DNA from 3 places in the Streptomyces sp. CA-142005 genome. Region 1 is predicted to be linked to each of the others. Evidence: predicted binding sites of a transcription regulator. Region 1 holds the regulator's gene; each other region holds the start of a gene.
The links. The regulator HrcA, encoded in region 1, represses chaperone genes, less so after heat shock. The targets are predictions, from matches to a motif close to TTNGCACTCNGNNNNNCNGAGTGCNAA.
Positions count from the first base shown of each region.

Region 1 (4,366 bases):
ACACGTTCACGCCGAAGGGGCGGGCGGTGAGGCTCCGCAGCTGCTTGATCTCCTGGTACATGCCGTCGGCGGTCTTGTATCCGGCGGCGAGAAACCCGAGACCACCGGCCTCGCAGACGGCGGCGGCGAGCTGCGGGACGGAGACACCGCCCGCCATGGGGGCCTGCACGATCGGGTGGGGGAAGAGATCGGTCAGCGCGGAGGACATGACCGCATGTTGTCACGTCCGTCGAACAAGTCCGAATCCGGGCGTCCGATGGCATAAACCATTGGCATACGGGGTGCGGGGGCACCCCGTCAGGCCTCCGTGAGCGGTGGCTCAGCGCCCGTTGAAGCATCCTTCAAACGCGCGCTCAGCGCCCGTTGAACGCATCCTTCAGACGCGAGAACAACCCCTGCTGACCCGGCTGACTGTGTCTGCCCGGGGGACAACCCCCGGACCCCCGGCCACGCCGCAGCGCACGTCAGCGCCCGTTGAACGCATCCTTCAGACGCGAGAACAACCCCTGCTGACCCGGCTGGAACTGTCCCTGCGGGCGCTCCTCGCCGCGCAGCTTGGCCAGCTCGCGCAGCAGGCGCTCCTGCTCGGGGTCCAGCTTGGTCGGGGTCTGCACCTCGACGTGCACGATCAGGTCACCCCGGCCGCCGCCGCGCAGATGCGTGACGCCGCGGTTGTGCAGCGGGATCGACTGGCCGGACTGGGTGCCGGGCCGGATGTCGACCTCCTCCATGCCGTCCAGCGTCTCCAGCGGCACCTTGGTGCCGAGCGCCGCCGCGGTCATCGGGATGGTGACCGTGCAGTGCAGGTCGTCGCCGCGCCGCTGGAAGGTCGGGTGCGGCAGCTCGTGGATCTCCACGTACAGGTCACCGGCCGGACCGCCGCCGGGACCGACCTCGCCCTCACCGGCGAGCTGGATCCGCGTGCCGTTGTCGACACCGGCCGGGATCTTCACGGTCAGGGTGCGGCGGGAGCGGACCCGGCCGTCGCCGGCGCACTCGGGGCACGGGGTCGGTACGACGGTCCCGAAGCCCTGGCACTGCGGGCAGGGACGCGAGGTCATGACCTGGCCGAGGAAGGACCGGGTGACCTGCGAGACCTCACCGCGGCCACGGCACATGTCACACGTCTGGGCGGTCGTACCGGGCGCCGCGCCCTCGCCGTTGCAGGTGTTGCAGACGACCGCGGTGTCGACCTGGATGTCCTTGGTGGTCCCGAAGGCCGCCTCGTCCAGCTCGACCTCGATGCGGATCATCGCGTCCTGGCCGCGCCGGGTGCGCGAGCGCGGGCCGCGCTGCGACGCCGTACCGAAGAACGCGTCCATGATGTCGGAGAAGTTGCCGAAGCCGCCGGCCCCGAAGCCGCCCGCGCCGGCGCCGCCCGCCTGCGAGAGCGGGTCGCCGCCGAGGTCGTAGACCTGCTTCTTCTGCGGGTCCGACAGCACCTCGTAAGCGGCGTTGATCTCCTTGAACCGCTCCTGGGTCTTCGGGTCCGGGTTGACGTCCGGGTGCAGCTCGCGCGCGAGCCGGCGGAACGCCTTCTTGATCTCATCCTGCGACGCGTCGCGGCGCACGCCGAGAACGGCGTAGTAGTCCGTGGCCACTTACGACTCCGCCAGGATCTGTCCGACGTACCGTGCCACTGCGCGTACCGCTCCCATCGTTCCCGGATAGTCCATGCGGGTCGGTCCGACCACGCCGAGCTTGGCAACCGCCTCGCCGCCCGAACCGTAGCCGACCGACACCACGGAGGTGGAGTTGAGTCCCTCGTGGGCGTTCTCGTGCCCGATACGCACCGTCACGCCCGGATCCTTCGCCTCGCCCAGAAGCTTGAGGAGCACGACCTGCTCCTCCAGAGCCTCCAGGACGGGCCGGATCGTGAGGGGAAAGTCATGCCCGAAGCGGGTGAGATTGGCGGTACCGCCGATCATCAGCCGCTCCTCGTTCTCCTCGACCAGCGTCTCCAGAAGAGTGGAGAGCACCGTCGAGACCGTACCGCGGTCCTCGGGATCGAAGGCCTCCGGCAGATCCTCGACCAGCGTCGGCACGTCCGAGAACCGGCGACCCGCGACCCTGCTGTTCAGCCGCGCCCGCAGATCGGCGAGGGAGGTCTCGCCGAAGGGCGCCGGGCAGTCGACCATCCGCTGCTCGACCCGGCCGGTGTCCGTGATCAGCACGAGCATCACGCGCGCGGGGGCGAGCGAGAGCAGTTCCACGTGCCGCACGGTGGACCGGGTCAGGGACGGGTACTGCACGACGGCGACCTGCCGGGTGAGCTGCGCGAGCAGCCGGACCGTGCGCGCCACGACGTCGTCGAGGTCGACGGCGCCCTCCAGGAAGTTCTGGATGGCGCGCCGCTCGGGCCCGGTCATCGGCTTGACGCCCGCCAGCTTGTCCACGAACAGCCGATAGCCCTTGTCCGTGGGGATCCGCCCGGCGCTGGTGTGCGGCTGGGCGATGTACCCCTCGTCCTCCAGGGCCGCCATGTCGTTACGGACCGTCGCCGGGGACACGCCGAGGTTGTGCCGCTCGGTCAGGGCCTTCGACCCGACCGGCTCCTCGGTGCCGACGTAGTCCTGGACGATGGCGCGCAGCACCTGAAGCCTGCGTTCACTCAGCATTCGCGCGCACCTCCAGCATGTCGTCCCTCGGTCCCGGTCGGCCCTGCGGTTCGTCCGCCTGGCACTCTTCGCATGGGAGTGCCAGCGTTCCCGGGCCCAGTGTACGGCTGTCGGGTACACCCGGGGCAAGGTCGGTGCGGTCCCGGCGGCTCGTGCGGCTAGCGTCTCGGTATGACGGTGACTTGGGAAGAGCTGGGGTGGGAACGACTGGCCCCGGGGGTCGGGCGGTGCCGGCTGCCCGGCTGGGACTGCACGGTCGGGCTGGTCCTCGGGGAGGGTACGGCGCTGATGGTGGACGCCGGCTCGAGCCTGGCCGAGGGCGCGCGGCTGCGGACACAGGCCGAGGAACTGGCCGGGGGCCGTGTGACCCATCTCGCGCTGACCCACCCCCACTTCGACCATGTCTTCGGGGCGGCGGCCTTCGCGGGGGCGCAGTTGTACGGGGCGGTGGGCGTCGACGCGGTGCTGGCCCGCGAACGCGACGAGCTGCGCATGGACGCCGTGAGAAACGGACTCGCGGTGGCGGACGCGGACGAGGCTGTGGACGCGCTGGTGCCGCCCGGCCATCCGGTCTCCGGCGAGTGGACGCTGGACCTCGGGGGCGGCCGGCAGGTTCTGCTGGCGAACGTGGGTCCGGGGCATACCGCGCATGATCTGGCGGTGCTGGTTCCAGGAGATCCCGAGGTGGTGTTCTGCGGCGACCTGGTCGAGGAGTCCGGCGAGCCCCAGGCGGGCCCGGACGCTGTCCCGTCCCGCTGGCCGGACGCCCTGGACCGGCTGCTGTCTCTGGGGGGCGAGGACGCGCTGTACGTTCCCGGTCACGGAGCGGTGGTGGACGCGGGGTTCGTGCGACGGCAGCGCGACGAGCTGGCGGCCCGTTTCGGCGTGTCGTGAGCGCGGCCGTACGGCTTCTCCTATCGTCACTCGAATGCGCCCACCCGTCTCCCGCCACCGCCCTTCCAACGAGGGCCCTTCGGGCCCGCGCCCTCGTTTGTACTCCGCCGACCTGACCCCGCCGTGGAAGAAGCCGAAGCCCGTGCCGGAGGTACCGGCGGAGCCGGGCCTGGTGGTGGAGGAGCCCGGCACCGGGTTCTGCGGGGCGGTGATCCGCTGCGAGGCGGGCACGGTGACCCTGGAGGACCGCTTCGGCAGGCACCGGGTGTTCCCGCTGGAGCCGAGGGGCTTCCTGCTGGAGGGGCGCGTGGTGACGCTGGTGAGGCCTTCCGGTGGTCCGGTACGGCCCAGCCGCACGGCCTCCGGCTCGGTCGCCGTCCCCGGCGCCCGCGCCCGCGTGGCCCGCGCCGGCCGTATCTACGTCGAGGGCCGGCACGACGCCGAGCTGGTCGAGAAGGTGTGGGGCGACGACCTGCGCATCGAGGGCGTGGTCGTGGAGTACCTGGAGGGCGTGGACGACCTGCCGTCGATCGTCGCCTCCTTCGCACCGGGTCCGGACGCACGCCTTGGCGTCCTGGTGGACCACCTGGTGCCGGGCACGAAGGAGTGGCGGATCGCCGAGTCGGTGACCAGCGAGCACGCGCTGGTGGTCGGCCACCCGTACATCGACATCTGGCAGGCGGTGAAGCCGGCCGCCCTGGGGATCGAGGCGTGGCCGACGGTGCCGAAGGGGCAGGACTGGAAGACGGGGGTGTGCCGGGCGCTGGGCTGGCCGTCGGAGAACACCGGGGCGGTGTGGCAGGCGATCCTGCGGCGGGTGGGGTCCTACAAGGACCTGGAGCCGGAGCTGCTGG
Region 1 is NZ_CP192078.1:3,714,126-3,718,491, forward strand. Features, by position in the region: gene ACQPXS_RS17560 (nitronate monooxygenase) at 1-208, opposite strand, end outside; gene dnaJ (molecular chaperone DnaJ) at 465-1,601, opposite strand; gene hrcA (heat-inducible transcriptional repressor HrcA) at 1,602-2,618, opposite strand; gene ACQPXS_RS17575 (MBL fold metallo-hydrolase) at 2,790-3,512, shown strand; gene ACQPXS_RS17580 (DUF3097 domain-containing protein) at 3,547-4,366, shown strand, end outside.

Region 2 (4,366 bases), 2.2 Mb from region 1:
TTGTCGAGGTTGCCCTCGAGGACCTTGGAGGCGTGGACCAGGGCGGAGCCACCACCGGAGACGATGCCCTCCTCGACCGCGGCGCGGGTCGCGGAGATGGCGTCCTCCAGACGGTGCTTCTTCTCCTTCAGCTCCACCTCGGTGGCGGCGCCGACCTTGATCACGCACACGCCGCCGGCCAGCTTCGCGAGGCGCTCCTGGAGCTTCTCGCGGTCCCAGTCGGAGTCGGTGTTCTCGATCTCGGCCTTGATCTGGGCGACGCGGCCGTGGACGTCCTCGGACTTGCCGGCGCCGTCGACGATCGTGGTGTCGTCCTTGGTGACCGTCACGCGGCGGGCGGAGCCCAGCACGTCCAGGCCGGCCTGGTCGAGCTTGAGGCCGACCTCCTCGGAGATGACGGTGGCGCCGGTGAGGATCGCCATGTCCTGCAGCATCGCCTTGCGGCGGTCGCCGAAGCCGGGGGCCTTCACCGCGACGGCGTTGAAGGTGCCGCGGATCTTGTTGACGACCAGGGTCGACAGGGCCTCGCCCTCGACGTCCTCGGCGATGATCAGCAGCGGCTTGGAGGCGCCGGCCTGGATGACCTTCTCCAGCAGCGGCAGCAGGTCCTGGATGGAGCTGATCTTGCCCTGGTTGATGAGGATGTACGGGTCGTCGAGGACGGCCTCCATGCGCTCCTGGTCCGTCACGAAGTACGGCGACAGGTAGCCCTTGTCGAAGGCCATGCCCTCGGTGAAGTCCAGCTCCAGACCGAAGGTGTTGGACTCCTCGACGGTGATGACGCCGTCCTTGCCGACCTTGTCCATCGCCTCGGCGATGAGCTCGCCGACCTGCTGGTCCTGGGCGGACAGCGCGGCCACGGCGGCGATGTCGGACTTCTCGTCGATCGGGCGGGCCGAAGCCAAGAGCTCCTCGGAGACGGCGGCGACGGCCGCGTCGATGCCCTTCTTCAGGGCGGCCGGGGAGGCGCCGGCGGCCACGTTCTTCAGGCCCTCGCGCACCAGCGCCTGGGCCAGCACGGTGGCGGTGGTGGTGCCGTCACCAGCGATGTCGTTGGTCTTGGTCGCCACCTCCTTCACCAGCTGCGCGCCGAGGTTCTCGTACGGGTCCTCGATCTCGACCTCGCGGGCGATCGTGACACCGTCGTTGGTGATGGTGGGGGCACCGAACTTCTTGTCGATGACGACGTTGCGGCCCTTGGGGCCGATCGTCACCTTCACCGTGTCGGCCAGCTTGTTGACGCCGCGCTCGAGGGCGCGACGGGCGTCCTCGTCGAACTTCAGGATCTTCGCCATGACAGCGGGAGCCCTCTCGGGATGTGGGTGGTAAGACAACTGCGCCCCGGGCGCCCGGCTTCGTTATCGGTCGCGGGGGCCAGGGGCGCAGCTCAGGAGCAAAAGAATGCTCGAGGTGATTACTTCTCGATGATCGCGAGCACGTCGCGAGCCGAGAGGACGAGGTACTCCTCGCCGTTGTACTTCACCTCGGTGCCGCCGTACTTGCTGTAGAGGACGACGTCGCCGACCTTGACGTCGAGCGGAAGGCGCTCGCCGTTCTCGAACCGGCCCGGGCCCACGGCGAGGACGGCGCCCTCCTGGGGCTTCTCCTTCGCGGTGTCCGGGATGACCAGGCCAGAGGCCGTGGTCTGCTCGGCGTCCAGCGGCTGGACCACGATGCGGTCCTCGAGCGGCTTGATGGCAACCTTGGAGCTGGCGGTCGTCACGATCCGACCTCCCCCTTCGGAGATCTCACGGGGTTAACTGTCTGAGGTGGCGACCAGGTGGATCCGTCGTCGCGGGTGCCGGACCTGCCCGTCGCTTTGTTGGCACTCTCCAGGGGTGAGTGCCAGAGCCGAGACTATGACCGCGATTAGCACTCGGTCAAGCGGAGTGCCAATGCCGTGCGGCGCGTCGGCCGAATGCGCGCGCCGGGTCACCGGTGGGCCGGTGTCGCCCGGGCCTTACGGCCCTCGTCCGCAAGCTCCCCAGAGGGGGCACCCCCGGACGGGCCGCGTTCACCGCAGGTAGTCCTCCAGCCGCCCCACCGTCAGCCCCCGCTGCTGCACCCACCGCAGCACCCGCACCGTGCGCTCCCGCAGGCTCGGGCCCGTCGTCTCGTCCGGGCCGACCAGGATGATGTCGCCGGGGCGGAGGTGGTGTTCGCCGTGGGTGTAGACGAGGTCGGTCGGGGTCATCGCGGCGCGCCAGAGGACGACCGTGGAGATGCCGCAGCGGGCCGCCGCGCGCAGGGTGGTGGTGTCGAACGAGGCGTACGGCGGGCGGAAGAGGCGGGGGTGGGCGCCCAGCCGGGAGCGGAGCCGGTCCTGCTGGCCGCAGATCTCGGCGCGCTGCCCGGCGTACGGCAGCCCGGCGAGCGCGCGGTGGTCGAGGGTGTGGTTCTGGATGCCCGCGCCGAGCCGGTGCAGGCGGGCGAAGTGGCCGTAGCCGGGGCCCGCGATGCTGTCGGTGAGGAACATGCTGACCGGCAGCCGGAGGTCGCGGACCATGTCGACGAAGCGGGGGTCCTGCTCGGCGCCGTCGTCGTAGGTGAGGAAGACGACCCGGTCGCGGGTGGGGACGTGGTCCACGATGCGGGGCAGGCCGCGGCCGCCGGCGTGCGGGGAGAGGGCGAGGGAGTCGGCGGGGTGCAGGGGCGGGCGGGCGAGGGGCTCGGTCAGGCCCCAGCGGCGGTAGGCCTGCTCGGAACCGGGTCCGTGCGGGTGGACCCCCTCGGCGGCCTTCCTGCCGAGGCGTTCGATGGGGTCGACGGACTGGGCGCAGCCGGTGAGAAGGAGGGCCGAGGCGAGGAGCGCGACGGAGTACCGGCCCGGGCGGCACCGCCCGGACCGCGCTCTCCGGTACCCCGCCCCAGCCCTCACAGGTAGTCCTCCAGGCGGGCGACGGCGTAGCCCTCGCGCGTGACCTTGTCCAGGAAGCGGCGCATGGCGTCGACCATCGTGCCGTTCCAGTCGGAGCGGCCGCGGAAGTGGGTGAGGACGATGTCGCCGCGGCGCATCTTCTGATCGTCCTCGCGGTACTCCCAGTGGTCGACGTAGACCTCCTCGTTCCAGATCGGCGCGTACGTGATGCCGCAGGACCTGGCGGCGCGCAGGGTGTCCTGGTCGTAGTTGCCGTAAGGAGGGCGGAAGACCGTCGGGCGCTTGCCGAACTGCTTCTCCATGATGTCCTGCATCGCGCAGATCTCGGTCTTCTGCTCCTCGTAGGACAGGCCCGGCAGGGAGGGGTGGTGCAGGGTGTGGTTGTCGAGGGTGTGGCCGTAGGACTGCATCGTCCGGAAGTAGCCGTAGTCGTCCTTGACCAGGTAGTTGCTGAGGAACGCGGTGTAGGGGATCTTCAGGTCCTCCATCATCCGCAGGAACCCCGGGTCCTTCTCCGAGCCGTCGTCGATGGTGAGGAAGACGATCTTCTGCCGGGTGGGGATCGTGGTGAAGACCGGCGGCAGGTCCCAGTCCCGCTGGTGGCTCACCTCGAAGCCGGCGCGCGCGGTGATCTCCGGTTTCCGCTCGGGCGGCGGGGGCGGTGCCAGCGGGACCTGCGCCAGTCCCCAGCGCCTGGCCGCGGCGGCCAGGCGGGCGTGTTCGGCGGCCTGGGGGCCCGGGGCCTGTGCGGGGCCGGGGTGGCGGGACGGGGAGCGGGTCGCATCGGGGCCGGCCTGGCTGGAGGGGGTGCGGGTCGTCTCGGTCCCGGCACAGCCGGACAGCACGGCGGAGCACGCCAGCGCGGCGGCTCCGCAACCGAGGACCAGACGTCCACCCCAGGCCCGATTTTTATCGTTTTGTACGACCGCTCGCATAATGTCGGATCTTTCCAGGCCAGAGCCCTGGTCCCGGGCCGACACCGCCGCCGGAAGGCACACGATCCACCGGCTGGCCCACAATGACCCGGTGAACGACCTCGCTCTCCTCCTCACCCCCGAAGGCCGCGCCCTCCTCGACGAGGTCCGCGACACCGCCCCGGCCGACGAACTCGCCGTCGCCACCCGGCTGCGCCGCGACCACCCCGCCGAGCTGGTGTCGGCCGCGCTCGGCCAGGCCCGGCTGCGGCAACGGGCGGCGGCGAAGTTCGGGGCGGCGGACGCGGGGCGGATGTTCTTCACGCCGAACGGGGTCGAGCAGTCGACGCGGGCCGGCGTCGCCGCCCACCGGGCCGAGCGGTTCAAGCACCTCGGCGTGGCCTCGGTCGCCGATCTGTGCTGCGGGATCGGCGGGGACGCGATCGCGTTCGCCCGGGCGGGGATCCGGGTGCTCGCCGTGGACCGGGATCCGGTGACCGCCGCCGTGGCGCGGGCGAACGCCGAGGCGCTGGGGCTCGGCGAGCTGGTCGAGGTGCGCGAGGCGGACGTCACC
Region 2 is NZ_CP192078.1:5,936,362-5,940,727, reverse strand. Features, by position in the region: gene groL (chaperonin GroEL) at 1-1,295, opposite strand, end outside; gene groES (co-chaperone GroES) at 1,415-1,723, opposite strand; gene ACQPXS_RS27925 (polysaccharide deacetylase family protein) at 2,015-2,878, opposite strand; gene ACQPXS_RS27920 (polysaccharide deacetylase family protein) at 2,875-3,813, opposite strand; gene ACQPXS_RS27915 (class I SAM-dependent methyltransferase) at 3,905-4,366, shown strand, end outside.
Region 2: a site for HrcA is predicted at 1,870-1,896, ahead of groES (co-chaperone GroES). Genes of this name have one in related genera too.

Region 3 (4,366 bases), 1.1 Mb from region 1:
GGGGCAGGATCTCGTCCCGGTGAACGACCCGCGCGCCGGCGGCGGCGGCGACCTCGGAGGTGCGGTCGGTGGAGCCGGAGTCGACCACCACGATCTCGTCGACGAGCGGGACCCGCTCCACGAGGTCGTGCCGGATGACCGCGACGATGTCTCCGACCGTCTCCTCCTCGTTGAGCGCGGGCAGCACGACGGAGACCGACTGGCCCGTGCGCTGCTTGGCAGCAAGGATCCTGTGCAGCGGGCGATCGGTCACCGACCAGGAACGGGTGGCCAGCCAGCGCTCGACTTCTTCCAGCACGGTCAGCGGCTCCTCACGTGTCTCGCGGTTCGGACGGCTATCTCAACTGTCCTGGCCTTCGGTTACAGTCTTGAACAACGTCGGTGACCATCGCATGTCGGGGTCGGCGGCGCGCTCACAACTGCATACCGCTCATCCAGAGGGGCAGAGGGACACGGCCCGATGAAGCCCCGGCAACCCCCCTGAGTCGAACTCGTTCACGCGAGGCTCCCGGCCAGGGAAGGTGCCAAATCCGTCTCACGGCGAGATGCGTCGTGAGGAAGATGAGGAGAAAGGGCCTCGCCTCCATGGCTGTGCAGACAGTTGCAAGCTCCACCGATTCCACCGTCGACCTCGGTCCCGCCGCGGCCCTGAGCTGTCGCGAGTGCGGTCACCGCGTCCCCCTCGGCCCGGTGTTCGCCTGCGAGGAGTGTTTCGGCCCGCTGGAGATCGCCTACGACTTCTCCGCCTACGACACCGAAGAGCTGCGCCGTCGCATCGAGTCCGGCCCCGCGAACATCTGGCGGTACGCGCCGCTGCTGCCCGTCCCGGCCGACGTGGCCGACAAGCCGAACCTGAACCCGGGCTGGACCAAGCTCGTCAAGGCCGACAACCTCGCCGCCGAACTGGGCGTCACCGGCGGCCTGTTCGTCAAGGACGACTCCGGCAACCCGACCCACTCCTTCAAGGACCGCGTGGTCGCCCAGGCCCTGGAGGCCGCCCGCGCCTTCGGCTTCACCACCCTGTCCTGCTCCTCCACCGGCAACCTCGCCGGTGCCGTCGGCGCCGCCGCGGCCCGCGCCGGCTTCCGCTCCTGCGTGTTCATCCCGCACGACCTGGAGCAGGGCAAGGTCGTCATGGCCGCGGTCTACGGCGGCGAGCTGGTCGGCATCGAGGGCAACTACGACGACGTGAACCGCTTCTGCTCCGAGCTGATCGGCGACCCGGCCGGCGAGGGCTGGGGCTTCGTCAACGTCAATCTGCGGCCGTACTACGCGGAGGGCTCCAAGACCCTCGCGTACGAGATCTGCGAGCAGCTCGGCTGGCGGCTGCCCGACCAGATCGTGGTCCCGATCGCCTCCGGCTCCCAGCTGACGAAGATCGACAAGGGTCTGCAGGAGCTGATCAAGCTCGGTCTGGTCGAGGACAAGCCGTACCGGATCTTCGGTGCGCAGGCCGAGGGCTGCTCGCCGGTGTCCACCGCCTTCAAGGCCGGGCACGACGTCGTACGGCCCCAGAAGCCGAACACCATCGCCAAGTCCCTCGCCATCGGCAACCCGGCCGACGGGCCGTACGTCCTGGACATCGCGCGCCGCACCGGCGGTGCCGTGGAGGACGTGACGGACGAGGAAGTCGTCGACGCCATCAAGCTGCTGGCCCGCACCGAGGGCATCTTCGCGGAGACGGCGGGCGGTGTGACCGTCGGCGTCACCCGCAAGCTGCTCAAGGACGGCGTCCTGGACCCGACCAAGACCACGGTGGTCCTCAACACCGGCGACGGCCTGAAGACGCTGGACGCGGTTGCCGGGACCGGCCTCACCGCCACCATCCGACCGACCCTGGACTCCTTCCGAGAGGCTGGCCTCGCATGAGCGTGACCGTTCGCATCCCCACCATCCTGCGCACCTACACCGGCGGTCAGGCCGAGGTCGCCGCCGAGGGCGCGACCCTCGCCGAGGTCATCGCCGACCTGGAGAAGAACCACACCGGCATCGCCGCGCGCGTCCTGGACGACCAGGGCAAGCTGCGCCGGTTCGTCAACGTCTACGTCAACGACGACGACGTCCGCTTCGAGCAGGGACTGGAGACGGCGACCCCGGACGGCGCCGGTGTGTCCATCATTCCGGCCGTCGCCGGCGGCTGATCGTTACCTTGGGTAACTTCGGTTACGCGCTGTTCATCGAATTGCCTCCTCCGTAAGAGAAGCGGAGGAGGCAATTCTGCGTGATTAAGCGCGGTAGAGTTGGGGAACGCGCCCTCGGACCACCGGTCGGGGGCCCTGTATTCATGCCGCACGCCCGACAAGAAGTAGCCAAAGTGCGTGGGTTATATGCGGCTTTTGTGGCGGTTTGCTGAGCCCGACTTGCCCTGAAGTCAGGCGAATTCTCCGCACATTCCGGACCGTTCCCGTCCAGAATTCTCGTCCGATTGACCTGTTGCAGACGGCAGTTGGACAGATACATTCAGCCGCGGTCGACGCGTTCCGGCGCACGCCCCCGACCGATGGGGGGTGAGGTCTGACCCGGGTCCGCGAAGTGTGGATCTGTGCAAGGGCCAGTAATAGGGGAGTTAGGCATGGCTCAGGGCACCGTCAAGTGGTTCAACGCGGAGAAGGGGTACGGCTTCATCGCGGTCGACGGTGGTGCGGATGTTTTCGTCCACTACAGCGCGATCCAGATGGACGGTTACCGCACCCTGGAAGAGGGGCAGCGGGTCGACTTCGAGATCTCGCAGGGCCAGAAGGGCCCGCAGGCGGACATGGTCCGGCTGGCGACCAGCTGAAGCACGCGTCGACTGTCAGCGACGTTCTTCGTTCATCTTCGAAGGGCTCGCACCTCGCTCGGGGTGCGAGCCCTTCGTCATGCCCGGGGTGGCCCGTGTTCGCGGGCGGCTGACGGGGGTGCCGTACCCCGTAGGCGCTTGCACTCGACCATGCCGAGTGCTAATCATTGGCGTTAGCACTCTGAAGGTGAGAGTGACAGTGAAGGACCGGGTCGGTGAGGCCCGCAGGCCGGGTGGGGCAAGGAACCACGAGGCCGGCGAGCCGTCCGTCGCGGGCGCGGGCGCGGTCCGAAGGAATCACCCCCAGTCCTGGAGGGACCACTTCACATGGCCAAGATCATCGCGTTCGACGAGGAGGCGCGGCGCGGCCTCGAGCGCGGCATGAACCAGCTCGCGGACGCCGTGAAGGTGACGCTCGGCCCCAAGGGCCGCAACGTCGTCCTCGAGAAGAAGTGGGGCGCCCCCACGATCACCAACGATGGTGTCTCCATCGCCAAGGAGATCGAGCTCGAGGACCCGTACGAGAAGATCGGCGCCGAGCTGGTCAAGGAAGTCGCCAAGAAGACGGACGACGTCGCCGGTGACGGTACGACCACCGCGACCGTGCTCGCCCAGGCCCTCGTCAAGGAAGGCCTGCGCAACGTCGCCGCGGGTGCCAACCCGATGGCCCTGAAGCGCGGTATCGAGAAGGCCGTCGAGGCCGTCTCCGCCGCCCTGCTGGAGCAGGCGAAGGACGTCGAGACCAAGGAGCAGATCGCCTCCACCGCGTCCATCTCCGCCGCCGACACCCAGATCGGCGAGCTGATCGCCGAGGCCATGGACAAGGTCGGCAAGGAAGGCGTCATCACCGTCGAGGAGAGCAACACCTTCGGTCTGGAGCTGGAGCTCACCGAGGGCATGCGCTTCGACAAGGGCTACATCTCCGCCTACTTCGCGACCGACATGGAGCGCATGGAGGCGTCGCTCGAGGACCCGTACATCCTCATCGCCAACTCCAAGATCAGCTCCGTCAAGGACCTGCTCCCGCTCCTGGAGAAGGTCATGCAGTCGGGCAAGCCGCTGCTGATCATCGCCGAGGACGTCGAGGGCGAGGCCCTGTCGACCCTGGTCGTCAACAAGATCCGCGGCACCTTCAAGTCCGTCGCCGTCAAGGCCCCGGGCTTCGGTGACCGCCGCAAGGCCATGCTCGGCGACATCGCCATCCTCACGGGCGGCGAGGTCATCTCCGAGGAGGTCGGCCTCAAGCTGGAGAACGCGACCCTGGACCTCCTGGGCCGCGCCCGCAAGGTCGTCATCACCAAGGACGAGACCACCATCGTCGACGGTGCCGGCTCCTCCGAGCAGGTCAACGGCCGCGTCAACCAGATCCGCGCCGAGATCGAGAACAGCGACTCGGACTACGACCGCGAGAAGCTGCAGGAGCGCCTGGCGAAGCTCGCCGGCGGTGTCGCGGTCATCAAGGCCGGCGCCGCCACCGAGGTGGAGCTCAAGGAGCGCAAGCACCGCATCGAGGACGCCGTCCGCAACGCCAAGGCGGCCGTCGAGGAGGGCATCGTCGCCGGTGGTGGCGTGGCCCTGCTGCAGGCC
Region 3 is NZ_CP192078.1:4,798,676-4,803,041, reverse strand. Features, by position in the region: gene ACQPXS_RS22500 (glucosyl-3-phosphoglycerate synthase) at 1-298, opposite strand, end outside; SAM riboswitch class I at 428-568, shown strand; gene thrC (threonine synthase) at 586-1,869, shown strand; gene ACQPXS_RS22490 (MoaD/ThiS family protein) at 1,866-2,141, shown strand; gene ACQPXS_RS22485 (cold-shock protein) at 2,573-2,779, shown strand; gene groL (chaperonin GroEL) at 3,107-4,366, shown strand, end outside.
Region 3: a site for HrcA is predicted at 2,917-2,943, ahead of groL (chaperonin GroEL). Genes of this name have one in related genera too.